4 regions of the Mammaliicoccus vitulinus genome follow, and region 2 is predicted to be linked to each of the others. Evidence: riboswitches for the same ligand, from Rfam matches in the RefSeq annotation. Region 2 holds a riboswitch; each other region holds the start of a gene.
What was found. Region 2 has a riboswitch for thiamine pyrophosphate ahead of thiD (bifunctional hydroxymethylpyrimidine kinase/phosphomethylpyrimidine kinase). Riboswitches for the same ligand answer to the same signal wherever they lie in the genome.
Positions count from the first base shown of each region.

Region 1: linked by a shared signal. The riboswitch ahead of PYW35_RS01720 (thiamine phosphate synthase) and the one ahead of thiD (bifunctional hydroxymethylpyrimidine kinase/phosphomethylpyrimidine kinase) in region 2 are both predicted to bind thiamine pyrophosphate.
Region 3: linked by a shared signal. The riboswitch ahead of tenA (thiaminase II) and the one ahead of thiD (bifunctional hydroxymethylpyrimidine kinase/phosphomethylpyrimidine kinase) in region 2 are both predicted to bind thiamine pyrophosphate.
Region 4: linked by a shared signal. The riboswitch ahead of thiW (energy coupling factor transporter S component ThiW) and the one ahead of thiD (bifunctional hydroxymethylpyrimidine kinase/phosphomethylpyrimidine kinase) in region 2 are both predicted to bind thiamine pyrophosphate.

Region 1 covers NZ_CP118974.1:375,838-380,707, forward strand. Annotated here, with positions in the region: gene thiS (sulfur carrier protein ThiS) at 1-58, opposite strand, end outside; gene thiO (glycine oxidase ThiO) at 55-1,161, opposite strand; gene PYW35_RS01720 (thiamine phosphate synthase) at 1,154-1,747, opposite strand; TPP riboswitch at 1,802-1,910, opposite strand; gene PYW35_RS01725 (hypothetical protein) at 2,074-2,469, shown strand; gene PYW35_RS01730 (YflT domain-containing protein) at 2,489-2,818, shown strand; gene PYW35_RS01735 (hypothetical protein) at 3,068-3,400, shown strand; gene PYW35_RS01740 (DUF3021 domain-containing protein) at 3,895-4,278, opposite strand; gene PYW35_RS01745 (LytTR family DNA-binding domain-containing protein) at 4,292-4,747, opposite strand.
Region 2 covers NZ_CP118974.1:726,438-731,307, reverse strand. Annotated here, with positions in the region: gene yidC (membrane protein insertase YidC) at 1-30, opposite strand, end outside; gene thiE (thiamine phosphate synthase) at 112-753, opposite strand; gene thiM (hydroxyethylthiazole kinase) at 754-1,545, opposite strand; gene thiD (bifunctional hydroxymethylpyrimidine kinase/phosphomethylpyrimidine kinase) at 1,538-2,350, opposite strand; TPP riboswitch at 2,466-2,564, opposite strand; partial or broken gene PYW35_RS13290 (aggregation-promoting factor C-terminal-like domain-containing protein) at 2,690-2,962, opposite strand; gene PYW35_RS03570 (single-stranded DNA-binding protein) at 3,926-4,504, opposite strand; gene PYW35_RS03565 (YwpF-like family protein) at 4,686-4,870, shown strand, end outside.
Region 3 covers NZ_CP118974.1:324,702-329,571, forward strand. Annotated here, with positions in the region: gene PYW35_RS01510 (YbfB/YjiJ family MFS transporter) at 1-1,108, shown strand, start outside; gene PYW35_RS01515 (DUF2200 domain-containing protein) at 1,236-1,592, shown strand; gene PYW35_RS01520 (epoxyqueuosine reductase QueH) at 1,858-2,589, shown strand; TPP riboswitch at 2,656-2,763, shown strand; gene tenA (thiaminase II) at 2,831-3,508, shown strand; gene PYW35_RS01530 (GNAT family N-acetyltransferase) at 4,126-4,818, opposite strand; gene PYW35_RS01535 (phosphatase PAP2 family protein) at 4,870-4,870, opposite strand, start outside.
Region 4 covers NZ_CP118974.1:1,490,029-1,494,898, reverse strand. Annotated here, with positions in the region: gene miaB (tRNA (N6-isopentenyl adenosine(37)-C2)-methylthiotransferase MiaB) at 1-1,356, shown strand, start outside; gene PYW35_RS07520 (YlbF/YmcA family competence regulator) at 1,357-1,788, shown strand; TPP riboswitch at 1,798-1,889, shown strand; gene thiW (energy coupling factor transporter S component ThiW) at 1,955-2,452, shown strand; gene mutS (DNA mismatch repair protein MutS) at 2,575-4,870, shown strand, end outside.

The DNA.
Region 1 (4,870 bases), 350 kb from region 2:
CCGACAAAGTTAATGCCTCATCGAAATTAAATTCATCTCCATTAATGATACATTTCATAAATGAACACTCCTTTTAGCTTTAAAATCTTTAATTAATGATGGTGGTTGATCATTGACGATCCATTCTGCCATGAGCTTTCCAATGATCGGTGAAAGTAAAATGCCATTTCTATAATGGCCAGTAACGAGAAACAGTCCATTATCTATTTCATCCATGATTGGCCACTCATGATCAGTGTATGGTCTAATACCTGACCATTTATGAATAATGTTGCTGCTGTTTAACAGTGGAATATATGCGGCTGCTTTGTTAAATAACCATTGTTCTCCTTCAGTTGAAGTACCAACAGAATAATCATCTACATAACTCGTCGCACCTACTAAAAATCTATTGCCTCGTTTAGGTACGATATAACAGCCATTCGTCATAAACAAAGTTTGTTTTAAGTTAAGATGTTCATGCTCTAGTAACAACACTTCACCTTTAACCCCTGTTACTTTAGGTTCGATTTGATAGTTTTCTAGTAAGTCATTACTCCATGCACCTCCAGCTACAACAACTTTTTTGGCAAGCAAAATGCTGTGAGAAGTTTGAACTTTATAACAGTCTTTCAAACGCTTTAAAGATTTGACCTCGGTATGATATAAGCGGTCAATGCCTTTATTGTTAATAGATTTCAACAATGCTTTCGTATATTTAGAAGCATTAATTTGACCATCATTAGGAATGTAAATGGCATGATGATTGAAATCAATTGAGTCGTTACAAAGGTCTTTTAAACTATTTTCACTAAGCGTTGTCACAGAACGATCTCGCTGATTCAAAAAGTGATATTGTGCTTTTAAACATTCAATATCATCTTCTGATGCAGCCATTTTAATTAAGCCATGTTCTTGATAATCGATATTAATATTTGTTTCTTTGTATAAATCTTGGCTCAAAGATTTGAAATAATCTCTTGAACGTAATGCAAGTTGGTAAAGAGCTGTATCTTGTACAAATTCATTTTGAGCACCTAACATGCCACCAGCTTTATATGAAGCATGTAAACCAGGGACATCTCGGTCAATTACGGCAATAGATAAAGAATCCTTATCACTTAGCGTTCGTGCAATAGACATACCAATCACACCAGAACCGATAATTACCACATCATACATATGCATTCCACACCTTTCTTAAAGAATCAATTTCTTTGGTACTAGAATCTCTGAAAAACGAAATTGCACAAATGCCTTGAAAACCTTTAGGAAGAAATTGAAGAGAATGTTGATCAATACCACCAATTGCAAAAATAGGTATATCAATAGAAGTAGCACGTTTGATTTCTGCAGCTGTCCTAGGAACATAGCCTTCTTTAGAAGTTGATTCAAAGATGTGGCCAAAGAACACAAAATCTAAATGATGCATTTGCGCTTGTTGAATGCTCTCAGATGAATGTGTCGACATGCTCACTGAAATATGAGCATGACTTTGTTTATATAGAAAAGCTTGCGCATCATTTTCTCGAAAATGAATAAAACTTAAGTCATATAATTCAAGCAGAGAAGTATCTGAATGAATCATTAATTTATTTTTAGGAAAACCATGGTCCATTAAATACTCAATAGAATGACATAGCGAATCACGACTCATAGGCACTCTGAGCAATAACAAATCAATCTCCTTAGAAATGCTAATGTAATGATCTAAATCAATATGTTCCAAATACTTGTACGGTGAAACGGCAATAAACAATTGAATCACTCCAAATAAAAAAGCGCTATTTCTCTAGATAGAAAAATAGCGCAAAAATTAGCTTCTTTAGATACGCCACTTTCCTACGCCAGTATGAACTGGATCAGGTTCAGGGAATCCCAAAGTCACTACTTTAGTCTCAGCCTCTAATAAGGCACTTCCAGTGGTTACTTATTTAATTATTAATTTCATTGTACATATAATAGTTTGAATGTTCAAATAGAAAAGTAAAAGAGCATGGAGTTTAATAAAAATAATAAAGGGAATTAAAACATATAATAACAAGATTATTATACACGTTTGAAGAGTTTATAACATAAAAGGTGGGATGAGAGATGGGTACACTTTTATTTATCGTATCATTAATTATTATTTTGATTTTATACCTTATTCTTAGAATGAAATATATTAAAGATTTCAAAAAAAGAAGAAGCGTACGTAAAAGAGAACAAAGAATAAAAGAACTCGTTAACGCAGCATTTAAAATCGATCAATTACAGTTGATTGAAGAACGGAAAACGGACATTAAACTGAAATATAATAAAAGGGCAATAGCCGTTCAGCCCGAACAAATCAAATTAGTAGATGCTATTGAAGATGAAAGAATAGAAGTTACGTACGAATTACCAAATGGAATTACGAAAGAAGAAGTCTTTGATTTCATCATAGACAACAGTAATTTCTATATATCTAAAGAACGCTATAATGATTTAAAAACACATAATAAGTAATTGGATGGAGGTTGTATTTATGAACCCTGTTGTAAAAGTATATACAAATGAAAAAGACTTAGAAGCGGATCTTAATACGCTGAAAGACACAGGCATTAGCCAAAAAGATATTTATGTATTGTCATCAAGCGAAGAACACACAGAAAAGATTGTTAGCCAAACCGAATTAGAAAATGTGAATTATAATAGACAAGATATAGGTGGTTACACATATAAAGAAGATGAATTTCTAAGAAAATTAGAAATACTTAATGTAAAAAAAGAAGAAGCGGAAAAATATATAAAAGAAATAGAGCAAGGAAACGTGCTGTTGATTGTAACAGATCAAAGAATAAAAGGTGCGTTGTAATAGGATAGGTAATGAAAGTATAGAGCAAAAGAAACACTCCAAAGAATAATTGGAGTGTTTTTATTATGAAATTTAGTACATTAATTCAAGAATTTGGACGCTTGTTACCTAATAAATCACCTATAAAAAGGGTATTCTAACGTATTCTTGAAAAATTATATAAAAACTTTATAAAAAGTAGTTGACATTAAATGGTAATTATATATAATGTAAGTGTAACCTATAATTCACTCTTGAAAGGGAGGATGTATGTATAAGATTATTAAGTTAGAACTGTACGATTTAGAGGGGTACATCACCGATGGTAAAGGTGGCGTATTTAGGACTGAGGAATATGCGATTCCTGAAGATTTAAATGTTAAAGATTTACAGGATGATATTGATGAGAGGTTTGGAGAGTCTCTTAGCGATTCGACTGAATTTTACAATTCGGTATTTATTGTCGTAACTGTAAAGAAACATGTAGATGACAAAAGTTTATTAGTATTAAAACAGAATTCTACTTCGCTTAATGCAAGTGTTTGTAGAATCAATGAGATTTGCTTGTATTTAAATAGTGTTTTTCAAAACACAAGATTATAGTAGGTATAATGTAATTCAAACGATTATATTGATAAGATATGTGATTGTTTCCTTCCTAATAGCTTCGATTTAGTAATACTTTCTTTTTAATTTCTCATATATAGATAGATATTTAATTTAATAGAGTGCATACATTCCTTAATGATATAGTGATTTATAGGTTATATAGAGTTTGGAATTACTCTATGGATTTCTGAGAAGAATTATAGGTACAATTTAAACCAATGATCATAACAACGTTTATTAGAATTTAGTTCTAATTTAATATAGTATTATCCTAATTGAAATGTTAGGGAGGTTACTTATTTTGAGGACTCCTTTCATTTTAGAAAGAATTATAGAAAAATGTGAAAGATATTGTAGAAGATATTATAGATAAAATGTGGAAGATATTGTAGAAGATATAGTGGGAATAAATATTTTCGAACTTTAAAAGTGGGATATTGAATATTATAAAGAAGGCCCTTAAGGTTGATGACCTTAAGGGCTTTTTTTTACATTTTTTTAAGTTTTGTATTAATTTTCTTGCTTTGTTGTATGTTGATTATGAGGAATATCAACCATATTACAATGAATATGAGTGTGAATACTGTGAGTGCGCCTATTAGGGGCTCTGGTTGTAATGGTACCCAATGGTTTATCGTTGAGATGATGAAGAATGTTAAGATGCTGCCTCCTAAATGAATGATGAGTTTGAAGGGTAAAGGTATGCGATCTACTTCATAAACGATTGGTAAGAATCCGCATACTGCACCGAATAGGTAAACGCTGAATACTTCTTGGAATCCTATTGTAACTTCAAATATGGCGATGAATATGAGCATGATGCTACTTCCTATGCCAATGCCTTGTAGGGTTGATTTTAATGTTTTATTCATGATTTTCTCCTCCTTATATTCCTAATATTTGAGTTAAGTTTTTGACGTATCTTCTGGATATCGTCACTTTTTGATTGTTTATAAGTGTTGCATACAAATTTCCTGAAAAGGAAGTGGATACTTTTGTGATATGTTCTATGTTTACGATGGATGATTTAGTAATTTGTACAAATTTATTTTCGGGCAATGATTGTTGTAAGGCATTGAGTGACATTCTAGTCGTATATGTTTCTTTTGTTGTCGCAATGGTAAGCTGTTTATCAAATACTTCTGCGAATATAATGTCTGTTTTCGTAATGAGATAAACACCTTGTGAAGTTTTAATGCCTATTTTCCCGTTAGGCGTTTCATATTGTTGTATATATTTTAATAGGTTGTTACCAATTTCTTGTTCATATGTGTTGATGGTGACATCAGTTATTGTAGTAGATGCATCAATTTGTAAGTGTACATTGAATTTATCTTTCATATCCATGCCTCCTTTATATATATCGTATGTGTTTTGTACGATGTTGTCAGTAGTTATGTCATAACCGGTTTGATTGAAGGTGCAAGTGGTTATAAGTGCTGCTTTGTTGTTGGATTTTAATCG
Region 2 (4,870 bases):
TAATAATGGCCACAAAGCTTTTTTCTTCATTTTTCCACCTCTATTGATATACTCACATAAAGGTTATTCTATCATAGAATGATGACAACATAAATCAATATATTAATTTTATTAAAGATTTTTATATTGATTATGAAAGCCCTTCACAGTTTGTTCAATATTTCCACTTCTTGCAATTGCTGAAATTACACTGACACCATTTGCACCAGCATCAACTAAAGGTGCTACATCTACTTCTGTGATACCACCTATAGCGACAATTGGTATTTCATTATCAATTTCCCTAAGATTTTTGATTAAATCATACCCACCTTCTTCTCCAGCATCAGCTTTAGAGTTTGTAGAATGTATTGGGCCTGTACCGATGTAATCTACTTCTGTAATATCTGATTGCTGATATTCTTCTCTATTAGCGACACTTAGACCGATAATTTTACCTTTAAATTTATTTTTAAATTCAGACACATTGCGATCATCTTGACCAACATGTATCCCATCAGCATTTAATTTTACAGCTAAATCTACATCATCATTTACTATAAAAGGTACTTCATACTTTTTACATAGTTCAAATAATTCTTTAGCGAGCACTTCTTTTTCTAATCCTTTTTTACTATTTTTTCCTTTTTCACGAAACTGAAACATCGTAATGCCACCTATTAATGCTTGCTCAACGACCTTGTATAAATCACCGTTAGGCACATCTTGACTTCCTGCAATAAAATATACTTTCAAAGTATTTATATTGAACATTTATTTCACTTCTTTCACATTCTTTTTCTCTGCTACTTGTTCATCTGTTATTATATTTAATTGGTCTATAAAAGCAATTTGGAATGTTCCAGGTAAATGAGCGCCAGGCTGTTGGCTTGCTAACTCACTTGCAATATTATAAGTTGATAAAGCTTCTTCTAAAAGTTCTATTTTTATAGATTTTTCGTTAGATAAAAATGCAGCTACAACAGCACCTAATAAACAACCTCCACCAGTCACTTTAGTCAACATTTCACTGCCGTTATGCAATTCTATAATTTTATTATTACAGGCAATAACATCTACTTTTCCAGTTAAAATAATTGGTAAATTTAATTGTTGATGTGCTTTTTTGGCGATTTTAACAGCGTCTAAAGAACCATCACTGTCAGTACCTTTCATCGTCGTATCTTCTTCGATAAGTGCCAATATTTCAGATGCATTACCTCGAATGACATCTACAACTTCATCATTTAATAAAGTTGTACAGAAAGTCTTTCTTAACAGTGATGCACCTACTGCTACTGGATCTAGAATAACTGGCACGCCATGTTCGTGCATAATTGCAGCATACTCTTTCATATCATATGCTTTATTTGTTGTAATCGTGCCGATATTAATTAAAAAGGCACCAGCTGCTTTTGAAAATTCTTCTGCTTCATCAGGTTCTTCACTCATAGCAGGACTAACACCTAACGATATTAATCCATTCGCCGTAAAATTCTTAACTACATCATTTGTATAACAAACGATTAATGGACTGTTTTCTCTTATTTGTTTTAGTTTACTCATAATCTAATCCCTCGATTTTTTGATATGCAAAGTGATTTACTGGTCCTCTGCCTTTACCGATTTCAGGCGTGTGTTTAATTGCTAAAGTAATAAATCTCTTTGCTACTTCCACCGCTTCTTCTATGGCATGACCTTTCGCTAACTCCGCAGTTATTACAGCACTGAAAGTACATCCTGTGCCATGCGTATGTTTTGTACTAAATCTTTCACTTGTCCAAGTTCTCATGCCATTATTTGTGAATAAATAATCAATTGCATCACCTTCTAGATGTCCACCTTTTATGACGACTCCTTTAGATCCAATTTCATTTAAGAAAAAGTCACCAGCTTTTTTGATTTCCTCTTCAGTTTGAATTTTAAAACCAGTAATGTCTTCCGCTTCAGGAATATTTGGTGTAACGACAGTAGCTTTAGGTAATAATATTTCCTGCAATTTACGCTTACCTTTATCATCCATCAATGAATCACCGCTTTTAGCAACCATTACTGGATCAATAACATATGGTTTACCCGATTGTTCTATAAACGGTTTGATGACGTTCATCATATCTTCTGATGCTATCATACCTGTTTTAATAGCGTGTGGCGCTTCATCATCGAACACACTCTTTAACTGACTTTCTATAACTTCAACAGGTAAATGGTAAACATCTTGAACCCCTAATGTATTTTGGGAAACTATACTCGTTGCTACGGCCATACCATAAACACCAGAAGCTTGAAAAGATTTTAAATCAGCCATTATACCTGCTCCACCTGTTGGATCAGTACCAGCTATTGTTAATGCTATGTTTGGTTTTTTCATGCTATTCCACCTCAAATTTATTTTTTAATAATTTATTATATCTCTACATAGTTATTGTTTAGTTCATAAAAAAATGACCTCTTTTGTAAAAAAGAAGTCAATTAAGTGTATAACATACGTTAATTGACTACTTTCCTACGTTGGCATTATCCAAATCAGGTGTTAAGGGACTGATTAATATCATCTCAGCCAACAGGCGCCCCTAGTAGTCATTTATCTATTTAGTTAATTTAAGATTATCAAATTGAAGCTACACGGTCAAATTAAAAAATCGCCTAGGATATTTCCTAGACGATTGGATTAATACATATTAAGTCACTTTGAATTAAAGTGTATGGCTTACCACCAGTTATTTTGAGAACGGAATGCTAATGCAGCATCTACTGAACCATAACGTTGTTTCGCGTAGTTTAACATACCTTTAGTTTGTTGTTCTACTGAACCAGTTCCCCAACCTTCTTTAGTTTGACCAAGACCTCTGTAGCCATTAGGACTTACAGCATTTGGATTACCACTTGATTCAGGTAAAACGATTGTATTCCACATAGCTTCAGTACCACCTGCAGCCAAGAATTGAGCTTTTGTTGATCCACCAGTGCTAGCTGTTGAAGTTTGAGTTGTTCTAACTTTTTGAGCTGGCGCTTGGTAAGATTGTTGAGCTGGTGCTTGGTAGCTTTGCTGTTGAGCAGGCGCTTTATATGATTGTTGCGCTGGTGCTTTATATGATTGTTTAGGTGCTTGATAGCTTTGTTGTTGAGCTGGTGCTGCAACTTGTTCTTGAGCTTGTTGAACTGGCGCTTGTTGAGCTACTGGCGCTTGAGCTGGCTCAGCTGATTGAGCAGGCGCTTGTAATGATAATTTTTGTCCAACGATGATTAAGTCTGAAGATAAGTTGTTCCATGCTTTTAATTGAGATACTGTTACATCATATTTAGATGCAATTTTACCTAAAGTATCTCCTGAAACTACAGTATATTCTGTAGTTGATGCTGAAGCTGCTTTAGCTTCGTTAACTTTGATGACTTGGTTTGGTAAAATCAAGTTAGATTTTATACCATTTTCTGATTTAATAGCACTTACTGAAGTACCATATTGTTGTGAAATACTAAATAAAGTATCACCAGATTTAACTGTATGAGTTGCTGCATCAGCTGTAGCTGTTACCCCTGTAGTAACTGCAACTGCCGCTGTTGAAACTGCTAATAATTTTTTCATGATTGAATGTTTCCTCCTGTAAGGTTTTCACTTTTTATATGATTTTTACTTTCTAAACTATACCATTTTTTTTATTGTCATAGGTTACAGATATATGAAAAAACATCATTGAATATTACAGTTAGATTACAACAATTTTCAGACTTTATATATGTTGGAATGCTCACATAAACTGTTATGAAAGCTTTTATAAAGATTGGGCAAAATTAATTATCAGACAATTTGTCATATAGGTGTAATTTATTATACAATTGTAATCTTTTATGTATCCTTGCTGTCCTACAGCAAGACAGCAAGTTTCGGAATTTAGAATCAAGAATTATATAACTTAGATTGAAGTTTAAAATTGAAGGTATATTACTATGAGGTTGGAACTTTAGGATTGGAAGATGGATTTTCATTATTTGAACTATCTTCAATTTCTTTCATGACTTTTACAACATTACTATATTGGTTGTATATTTCATCATTAATATTATTTTCGTTATTATCTTTAGCAGTATTTTTCGCTCTTAACTTTTCTTTATTAAAATTAGAAGATAGATCGTTAGAATAACTTTCAGCACTTTCACTTATTAATTCACTTATTTCTTCTTTAGACTGAGGGATAATCGATTTACTCGATGCAGGCATATTTAAAAATTTAATCGTCTCGCAAATGATTTCTGTTATATATTGTTTCTTGTCATCTTTAATATATGCACGAGACTGTATTTGCCCCGTTAATGCAACAAGTTGTCCTTTCTTCGTATACTCATGAATGTTATAAGCAAGCTTGCCGAAAGCTTTACACACTATAAAATCTACAGCAATATTACCATCTTTCGTTTTATATCCACGTTCAACAGCTAAACAGAAAGTTGAAATCATAATATCACCTTTTTTGAAATATGCAGGATCTTTAGTCAAACGTCCTACTAATACAGATTTATTTAACATAACCTCACCTCCTTATAGTACTAATATAATAAGATGCATATTTTTCGTCAAAGTCCATAATATTATAATTGAGGTTATAATTTTTTACTTTATTTAGAGATTATTGTTAATTCGCTTAAAAGTGCTTTATAATAAGAATCAAAGTTAAACATTCGTATATTTAACTATAAGGGGGATGTTTATGAAGACATTTAAAGCAGTGCGTTTTCAAATTGTAAATGACGAACAAATTACAGAATTCGAATTGTTAGATGGCATTATCATTAATAAAGAAAACAGTGGAACAGGTTGGCTTTTAGAAATCTTAATATCTGATATCCATTATGAACAAATGAAAGAATATCACGATAGTCAAACTTTGCTCGA
Region 3 (4,870 bases), 400 kb from region 2:
ATTTTCATACACGCCCGTTTTACCTTTCATGCAAAAAGCAACTCATTTAAGCAATCAAGATGCTGGACTATTGGCGACGATTAATTATTTAGGTTATTTAATCGGTGCCATGATTCCGACTTTCTTGATTATGAAAAGTAAGGTTATTGATTTAAAAATATACTTATTAATAAACATTATTTCTGTATTGTTGATGGGTTTTACACATGACTTTGTAACGTGGAATATTTTAAGATTTGTAGCCGGTATTACAAGTGGTACTGTATTTGTGCTTGCTTCTAATGTTGTATTAGAATCTTTAAATAAAGGTGGCAAGTCTCATTTATCTGGGTTCTTATATAGTGGCGTGGGTATTGGAATATTTACGAGCAGTATCTTTGTTCAACTGTATACGGATAGCGAAACATGGGCATCTACATGGATCATATTAGGTGTCGCATCTTTAGTGATGGGGTCAGTTGTTATTTTCTTAATGAAAGATATTAAAGAACCTATAAATTTAGAGAACAAGAACTTAAATGTAAATAATAAAAGTGAAGCATATACAAAGTGGTTTATGGTATTCTTCTCAATTGCTTATTTATTAGAAGGTGCGGGATATATTGTAACAGGTACATTCTTAGTGGCAATTGTTGAATCTATTCCAAATCTGAAAGGATATGCTGCGTTAAGTTGGATGTTTGTAGGTTTAGCGGCAATACCATCTTGTATATTATGGTCTATTTTAGGAAATAAAATTGGGTTTATTAAAGCAATCTATCTAGCATTTATACTCCAATTTATAGGCGTCATATTACCAGTATTTTCACATAACACTGTAAGTTTAATTATCAGTTCATGTTTGTTTGGAGGAACTTTCTTAGGCTTAACGACGCTATTTATGTCACGAGGCCAATTAATGAGTGCAATTTCAGGTAAAAATTTAGTAGCGTTATTAACATTTATCTACAGTCTTGGGCAAGTAATAGCGCCTTACTTTGCAGGAATATTAATTGGAGATACAGATAATTACAATGGTGCACTTATTTTTGCGTCATCGTTGTTAGTACTAGCAATAGTTGCTATATTTATAAGCCAAAGACCAGTTCAGAAGAAGTTGAAGAAGTAGGAGAAACCCAAAAACACATAGTAAAAATAAATGACCTATTGAAGAATATTGACGATGAACAAGTTCTTGAATGTGAAGTGAAATTCCAATTTTGTATATAAAAAAGAAAAAGAAGAGAGGCATAAATATGAAGAATGAAAAAATATACACGATGTCTGTATCAAGCGTATACCCGAACTACGTTGCTAAAGTAGAGAAAAAAGGAAAAACCAAAAACGACGTAGATGAAATTATCAATTGGCTCACGGGATATAGTCAGCAGGAATTAGAAGAAATATTAGCAAACAAAATTGATTTTGAAACATTCTTTAAAGAAGCACCGAATAAAAATCCTAATAGAAAACTAATTAAAGGTGTTATATGTGGCATACGCGTTGAAGAAATCGAAGAACCACTCATGCAAGAAATCAGATATTTAGACAAATTGGTTGATGAGCTAGCAAGAGGAAAGAAGAAGGAGAACATATTTAGAAAAGAGAAGTAATTCAACTATGTATTCTATTAAAAGTTATGAAAATAAAACAAATTAGCCTTCTTACTGAATGCGTTCTTTATCAAACACCACGGATATAGAGTGCGCATTGATGATATAGAACATTATTTATCAGGATATGTACAGTATCAGAAGGTGTTTAAATGATATTAACCGACTCAAATAGCTGTTTCACTATGATATTGCTATCATCTTTTTAATGGTATAAAATATTGTAAAAATAACAATATTTGGTTGAAAAGGAATGGTAATGAACGTGATTTCTGCGAATAGTATTATTGCTAAAATGAAAAATCAAAAGATTAATTATGACAAAGTGATGCGTAAGATGATTAATGAATGGCAACGTAGTGATAAGCGACCGAGCATTTTAATTCATAGTTGTTGTGCACCTTGTAGTACATATACGTTAGAGCTTTTAACGCAATATGCGGATGTGGCCATATATTTTGCGAATCCTAATATTCATCCTAAGCGTGAGTATGAAAGACGAGCAAAGGTTCAAGAAGATTTTGTTGAGCGTTTTAATGAACGGATGAATACGAACGTGAAATATATTGAAGCGCCTTATGAACCTCATAAATTTATGAAGATGGTTAAAGGCAAAGGTTTAGCTGAAGAGAATGAAGGCGGATTGAGATGTACGGCTTGTTTTGAAATGCGTTTAGAACTTGTAGCCGAAGCTGCTGCGAATCTTGGATATGATTACTTTGCCAGTGCTTTAACATTGTCTCCTAAGAAAAATGCACAATTGATTAATGAATTGGGGATGGAAGTGCAAGATATTTTTCATGTCTATTATTTACCTAGTGATTTTAAGAAGAATAAAGGTTATGAAAGGTCTATAAAGATGTGTAATGAATATGAAATTTATAGACAGTGTTATTGTGGTTGTGTGTTTGCAGCGATGAAACAAGGTATTGATTTTAAAGAAGTTAATCAAAATGCTAAAGCTTATTTAGAATCATGTAGTAAGAGTTGTTTATAATTTTGTTTGCAAATGAATCTTAAAACCGATATGTTGTAGGTGAATGAAAATTAAATATAATAAGCAATAAACCACTGGAAGTGCCTTTTAAATGGCTGAGATTAAAGTGAGACTTTAAAATTCCTTGAACCTGATCCAGCTTGTACTGGCGTAGGAAAGTGGCGTATCTTTAGTTGAAGTTTAAGTTGACGCTATTTTCTTATTGAAAATAGTGTTTTTTTTATAAAAAAGGAGGATAAAAATGAAATTTACAGATAGCGTATTTAAAAGAGTTGAACCAATATGGGAATCTTATATGAAACATCCGTTTATTCAAGGACTAGGCGATGGGACACTTGATGAAGAGAAATTTAAACATTGGCTGAAACAAGATTACGTGTATTTGATTGAATATGCGAGACTATTTTCCATTGGGGCTGCTAAATCAACAGATTTAAAGATGATGACGACTTATGCAGATCTAGCAAACGGTACGTTGCATACAGAAATGGATTTACATCGTAGTTATGCTAAACAATTTAATATATCTGAAGAAGAGCTTGAACAAACAGAACCAGCCCAAACAACAGTAGCTTATACGAGTTATATGTTAAATTTGGCCCAACAAGGTGGAATTGAGAACGTTATAGCTGCAATTTTAACGTGTACATGGAGCTATAGCTATATAGGCTTGAAGTTAGCTGAAATTGAAGGTGTAAAGGATCATCCGCTATATGGAGAATGGGTTAATATGTATGCATCTGAAGAATTTAGTACATTTAAAGAAGACTGCATTCAATTAATGGATACAGTTGCAGAAGGTAAGACTGAAGAAGAACTTAATCGTTTAGAAGATATTATTGTAAAGACAAGCTACTATGAATATATGTTCTGGGAAATGGCTGAGAATCTTGAAACATGGCCAGTACCAGTGAAATAAGTTGTTGTTTTGTAAAATCTACGATTTTGTTCGTGCATGCTTGCCTGGGGGTATGGTTCGAGCCTGTAGTCTCTCTCATACTATTCCCCCGGGCGTCAGCACTTTACAAAATCGTGGAGGAATATTTATTTTCATATATTTTTTCGTTAGTTCTTTTAAGTACATGCTGTAAGTTGCAAGACCGACTAAACAAGCAACATAGAAGGCCTGTAAGTTGCAAGACTGACGAAACAAGCAACATAGAAAGCCTGTAAGTTGCAAGACCGACCAAACAAGCAACATAGAAGGCCTGTAAGTTGCAAGACTGACGAAACAAGCAACATAGAAAGCCTGTAAGTTGCAAGACCGACCAAACAAGCAACATAGAAGGCCTGTAAGTTGCAAGACCGACCAAACAAGCAACATAGAAGGTCCGAAAGTTGCAAGACTGAGTAAACAAGCAACATTCAGCCCCCGACTCAACTCAAAATAAATAACAACTCATTGCACTGATTTATTCAGCTAGAAATGAGTTGTTATTTTTTACAAAATCGTTATCATTACAAAATCGAATTATGAGTACAAAAAAAGACACTTCGTATAATTTAATAAACAATTTTTAATATGCATATAAATATTTAAAGGATGGATAGTTTATGAATTTGTGTACCATCACTATTGAAGTTCTTTTCGTCTAACCAATGCTCATATTGTTGTTTAATATTTGGCCATTCTTTATCTATAATAGAGAACCAATCTGTATCTCTATTTCTACCTTTATATACTAACGCTTGTCGAAAAGTACCTTCATATGTAAATCCTAATCTCTTTGCTGCGCGTTTAGAAGGGTCGTTTAAACTATCACACTTCCATTCATATCGTCTATATCCTAATGTTTCAAATACGTATTTAGCGAGTAAGTACTGAACTTCAGTAGCAATGCGTGTTCTTTTTAAAAGAGGTGAATAATGGATATGGCCAACTTCAATAGATGAAGCTTTAGTATTAATACGTAGCAGTGATATTATACCTAAAGCTTTGTCAGTAGTTTTATCAACTATCGCAAAGAAATAAGGATCTTCGGAATGGATACGATTATTAATTAAAGTACTAAATTCATCTTTATCGTGAATTGGTTCATTTGGTAAGTAAGTCCAATTTAGATCATTATCTGTGTCACATAACAATTCAAATAAATCGTCTAGATGACTCGTATTTAAATGCTCTAATTTACTATATTTGCCTTCAAGCATTTCAATGCTCGGTTTATCAGCTTGTTGAAAAGATTGAACGGCGTCACCAATAGGTTGATTGTATGCATTATATCTCATATGAACATCTCCTTTATTTTTATGATAGCACAAAATTAAATAAGAGAACTTT
Region 4 (4,870 bases), 760 kb from region 2:
ATGGGGAAAGGTCGTAAATTCTATATTAGAACATATGGTTGCCAAATGAATGAACATGATACAGAAGTTATGGCAGGAATATTCCAAGCTTTAGGCTTCGCACCAACAAATTCAGTTGACGATGCAGATGTGATTTTATTGAATACATGTGCGATTAGGGAAAATGCTGAAAATAAAGTTTTTAGCGAAATAGGGAATCTAAAACATCTTAAACAAGAAAGACCAGATTGTTTAATTGGTGTATGTGGTTGTATGTCTCAAGAAGAATCCGTCGTAAATAAAATTCTTAAATCATATCAAAATGTTGATATGATTTTTGGAACACATAATATTCATAGATTGCCAGAAATTTTAGAAGAAGCATATATGTCTAAAGCAATGGTAGTTGAAGTGTGGTCTAAAGAAGGCGACGTTATAGAGAATTTACCTAAAGTCAGAAATGGCAGAATTAAAGCATGGGTAAATATTATGTACGGCTGCGATAAATTTTGTACATACTGTATTGTGCCTTTTACGCGTGGTAAAGAGAGAAGTCGTATGCCAGAAGAAATTATTGCTGAAGTTAGAGATTTAGCACGTCAAGGTTATCAAGAAATTTGTCTATTAGGGCAAAACGTTAATGCATATGGTAAAGATATTGAAGGGCTAGAGTATGGATTAGGCGATTTATTATATGACATCACTAAAATAGATATACCAAGAGTTCGTTTTACAACAAGTCATCCATGGGATTTCGATGACCGTTTAATTGAGGTGATCGCGAACGGTGGTAACATCGTGCCTCATATACATTTACCTGTTCAATCTGGTAATAATCAAGTGTTGAAAATAATGGGTCGTAAATATACCCGTGAAAGTTATCTTGAGCTTGTTCAAAAAATTAGAGCAGCAATACCAGATGTTGCATTGACAACTGATATCATTGTTGGCTATCCTAATGAGACAGAAGAACAATTTTTAGAAACGATTAAGCTTTACCATGAAGTTGGTTTTGAGCATGCATATACTTACGTTTACTCACCTAGAGAAGGTACACCAGCTGCTAAAATGAAAGATAACGTTCCTGACAAAGAGAAAAAAGAACGTCTTCAAAGATTAAATAAAGTTGTTGGAGAATATACCGCTAAATCATTGAAACCATACGAAGGACATGAAGTATATGTTCTATGTGAAGGTTCTAGTAAACGAGATGACGCGGTAATGGCTGGGTACACTGAAAAAAATAAATTAGTAAACTTTAAAGCATCCAAAGATGTAATTGGAAAAATCGTAAAAGTTAAAATAATTGAAGCGAAACAATATTCATTGAATGGTGAATTTATAGAGATTGTATCTAAAGAAAAGGTGGTACATTAAATGTATACAAAAGATGATATTCTTGATCAAGCGCGCAAACTGGGTAAAATGATGTCTGAAACAGAAGAAGTGGAATTTTTTAAACGTGCTGAAGCTCAAATACATGAGAATCAAACAGTTAGAGAGAAAATGGCTAGTCTGAAGTCTTTGCAAAAACAAGCTGTTAATTTCCAAAACTACGGGAAAGATAAAGCATTAGCGATGGTCGAAGAAAAAATAAAAAATATTGAAAAAGAATTAGATGAAATGCCTATCGTAAGTGAATTTAAAGAAGCTCAAGTTGAAGTAAATGAACTTTTACAAATGGTATCTCATTCAATTAGTCATACAGTTACAAATGAAATTATTGAATCAACTGGTGGCAATCAATTAACTGGTGAAACAGGTGCTGCTGTGAATAATGCACCTAACACGAGTAGCTGTTCACATTAATAAAGAAAATTTTTGCACACACGGTGTCCTATGAGGCTGAGATCATACGTGTATATTTGAACCAGATCATGCTGGCGTAAAGATTGTGCAACTAAAGATTATATACACTCATAATCATTAGTCTGCCAATGCGTAGGCTAATGATTTTTTTAGGAGGCAATATAATATGAAGACTAAGTTAATGACTTTAACAGCTATATTAACGACAATCAATGTTGTGCTGAGTACATTTGTAACAATCCCAATTGGACCTATAAAGGCATTGCCGATACAACATTTTATCAATGTCATATCAGCTGTTTTTCTAGGGCCTTGGTATGGTTTAGCACAAGCTTTGTTATCATCTTCAATTAGGAATTTACTAGGAATCGGTACGATTTTTGCTTTTCCAGGTAGCATGATTGGTGTATTATTAGCAAGTTTGCTCTATAAATATAGTCGTAAATTATATATGGCTTCCATAGGTGAAGTCATAGGCACTGGCATAATAGGAAGTTTAGTTTGTCTTCCAATTGCCTGGCTACTTGGACTAGGAGAAATGGCATTTTGGCCATTGTTTATCTCATTTTTCACGAGTAGCTTAATTGGCGCGATTGTGAGTTATATGATTTTAACAGCTTTTGAAAAAAGAGGTATACTTAAAAAATTGAAAAACGATATTTAACCATCTAAGCAATGCGTGTTTTAGATGGTTTTTTATTAAATAAATTTCACCATACTCGTTAAATGTTAGAAATTTTGATAAAATAGATAAATCGAAAGTTAAAAAAAGGAACGTGAAAAAAGATGTCTAAACCAACGCCAATGATGGCTCAATATTTAAAAATAAAATCCCAATATCAAGATACATTATTATTTTTCAGATTAGGTGACTTTTATGAAATGTTCTATGACGATGCAGTCGAAGCATCTAGAGTATTGGAAATTACTTTAACAAGAAGAGATGCGAAAAAAGACCCGATTCCAATGTGTGGTGTACCTTATCACTCCGCTTCAGGATATATAGAAAAGTTAATATCTAAAGGATACAAAGTCGCGATTTGTGAACAGATGGAAGATCCAACACAAACTAAAGGCATGGTTCGTAGAGAAGTCGTGCAAGTTATTACACCTGGTACAGTGATGGAACAAAAAGGTATGGACGAAAAAGCGAATAATTATATATTAAGTTTTATTAAAGAAGATGGTGAATTTCATTTAAGTTATTGTGATGTTACGACTGGCGAATTAAAAGTTACTTCATTTGATGATGAAACGACTTTAATGAATGAAATTACAACGATTTATCCTAATGAAATTATTGTGAACAAAATTTTACCTGATAATTTGTACAAACAAATTCAACTTATAACTGAAACAATTACTGTTGTTGATAGTTACGAAGAGCGTGAATATGAAGTTGTTACTGGAACATCTCAATCTCAAAAAAGATCATTGAATTATTTGTTAAATTATATTCATGATAATGGTAAGAGAGAGATGCCACACATAGAAGAAGTTGTTGTGTATAGAGCGCTAGATTACATGAAAATGGACTTTTATGCTAAAAGAAATCTTGAATTAACAGAGAGTATTAGACTTAAATCAAAAAAAGGTACACTTTTATGGTTAATGGATGATACGAAAACACCAATGGGCGCAAGAAGATTAAAACAGTGGATTGATAGACCGTTAATCAAACTACGAGACATTGAACAAAGATTAGATGCGGTTGAACAATTGGTTAATGGCTTTATCGAACGAGACGAGTTAAGAAGTTATTTAAATATGGTTTATGATATAGAACGATTAGTTGGAAGAGTGAGTTATGGCAATGTGAATGCAAAAGACTTAGTCCAATTAAATTATTCGATTAAACAAATTCCATACATTAAAGAAATTATAGAGCGTTTAGATTCTCATTCTATCGATCGATTTAAAGCGCTTGAACCACTTAAAGATTTAGAACAGCTATTAGAAGATAGTTTAGTTGAAGATCCACCCTTATCAGTAAAAGAAGGTGGAATATTTAAAAAAGGATATCATGAAGCACTTGATCAATATAAAGAAGCATCTACAAACGGTAAACAATGGATTGCAGAATTACAGCTGAAAGAAAGAGAAAGAACAGGTGTAAAATCATTAAAAGTAAGCTTTAATAAAGTGTTTGGCTATTATATTGAAATTACGAAGGCTAATGTAAACAATATAGATACTGATGCACTTGGATATCAACGTAAACAAACGTTATCCAATGCTGAAAGATATATTACGGAAGAACTTAAAGAAAAAGAATCTATTATATTAGGTGCAGAAGATAAAGCGATAGAATTAGAGTATCAATTATTCTTAGAATTAAGACAAGAAGTAAAAGCCTATACTGAAAAATTACAAGCACAAGCTAAATTGTTGTCCGAAATAGACTGCTTACAAAGCTTTGCTGAAATTGCTCAAAAGTATCATTATACGCGACCGATATTTAGTGAAGATAAGACATTATCATTAAAATCATCTCGTCATCCTGTAGTTGAAAGAGTAATGGATCACAATGATTATGTACCAAATGATTGTTATTTGGATAAAGAAGGCTTTATTTATTTAATCACTGGACCTAATATGTCTGGTAAAAGTACATATATGCGACAAATTGCAATAATCAGCATTATGGCACAAATGGGTGCATACGTACCGGCAGATTATGCACAATTACCTATATTTGATCAAATATTTACAAGAATAGGTGCTGCAGATGATTTAGTATCTGGTAAAAGTACATTTATGGTTGAAATGTTAGAAGCGGAGAAAGCGATGGTTGGTGCCACTGAAGATAGCTTGATTATATTCGATGAAATTGGCAGAGGTACATCAACATTTGATGGATTAGCATTGGCGCAATCTATGATTGAATATGTGCATCATCATACGAAAGCAAAAACATTATTTTCAACACACTATCATGAATTAACACATCTGGATGAAACGTTATCCGGATTAAAAAATATTCACGTAGCAGCACAAGAATATCAAGGAGAGCTTATTTTCTTGCATAAAGTTAAAGAAGGCGCAGTTGACCAAAGTTACGGTATACATGTTGCAAAATTAA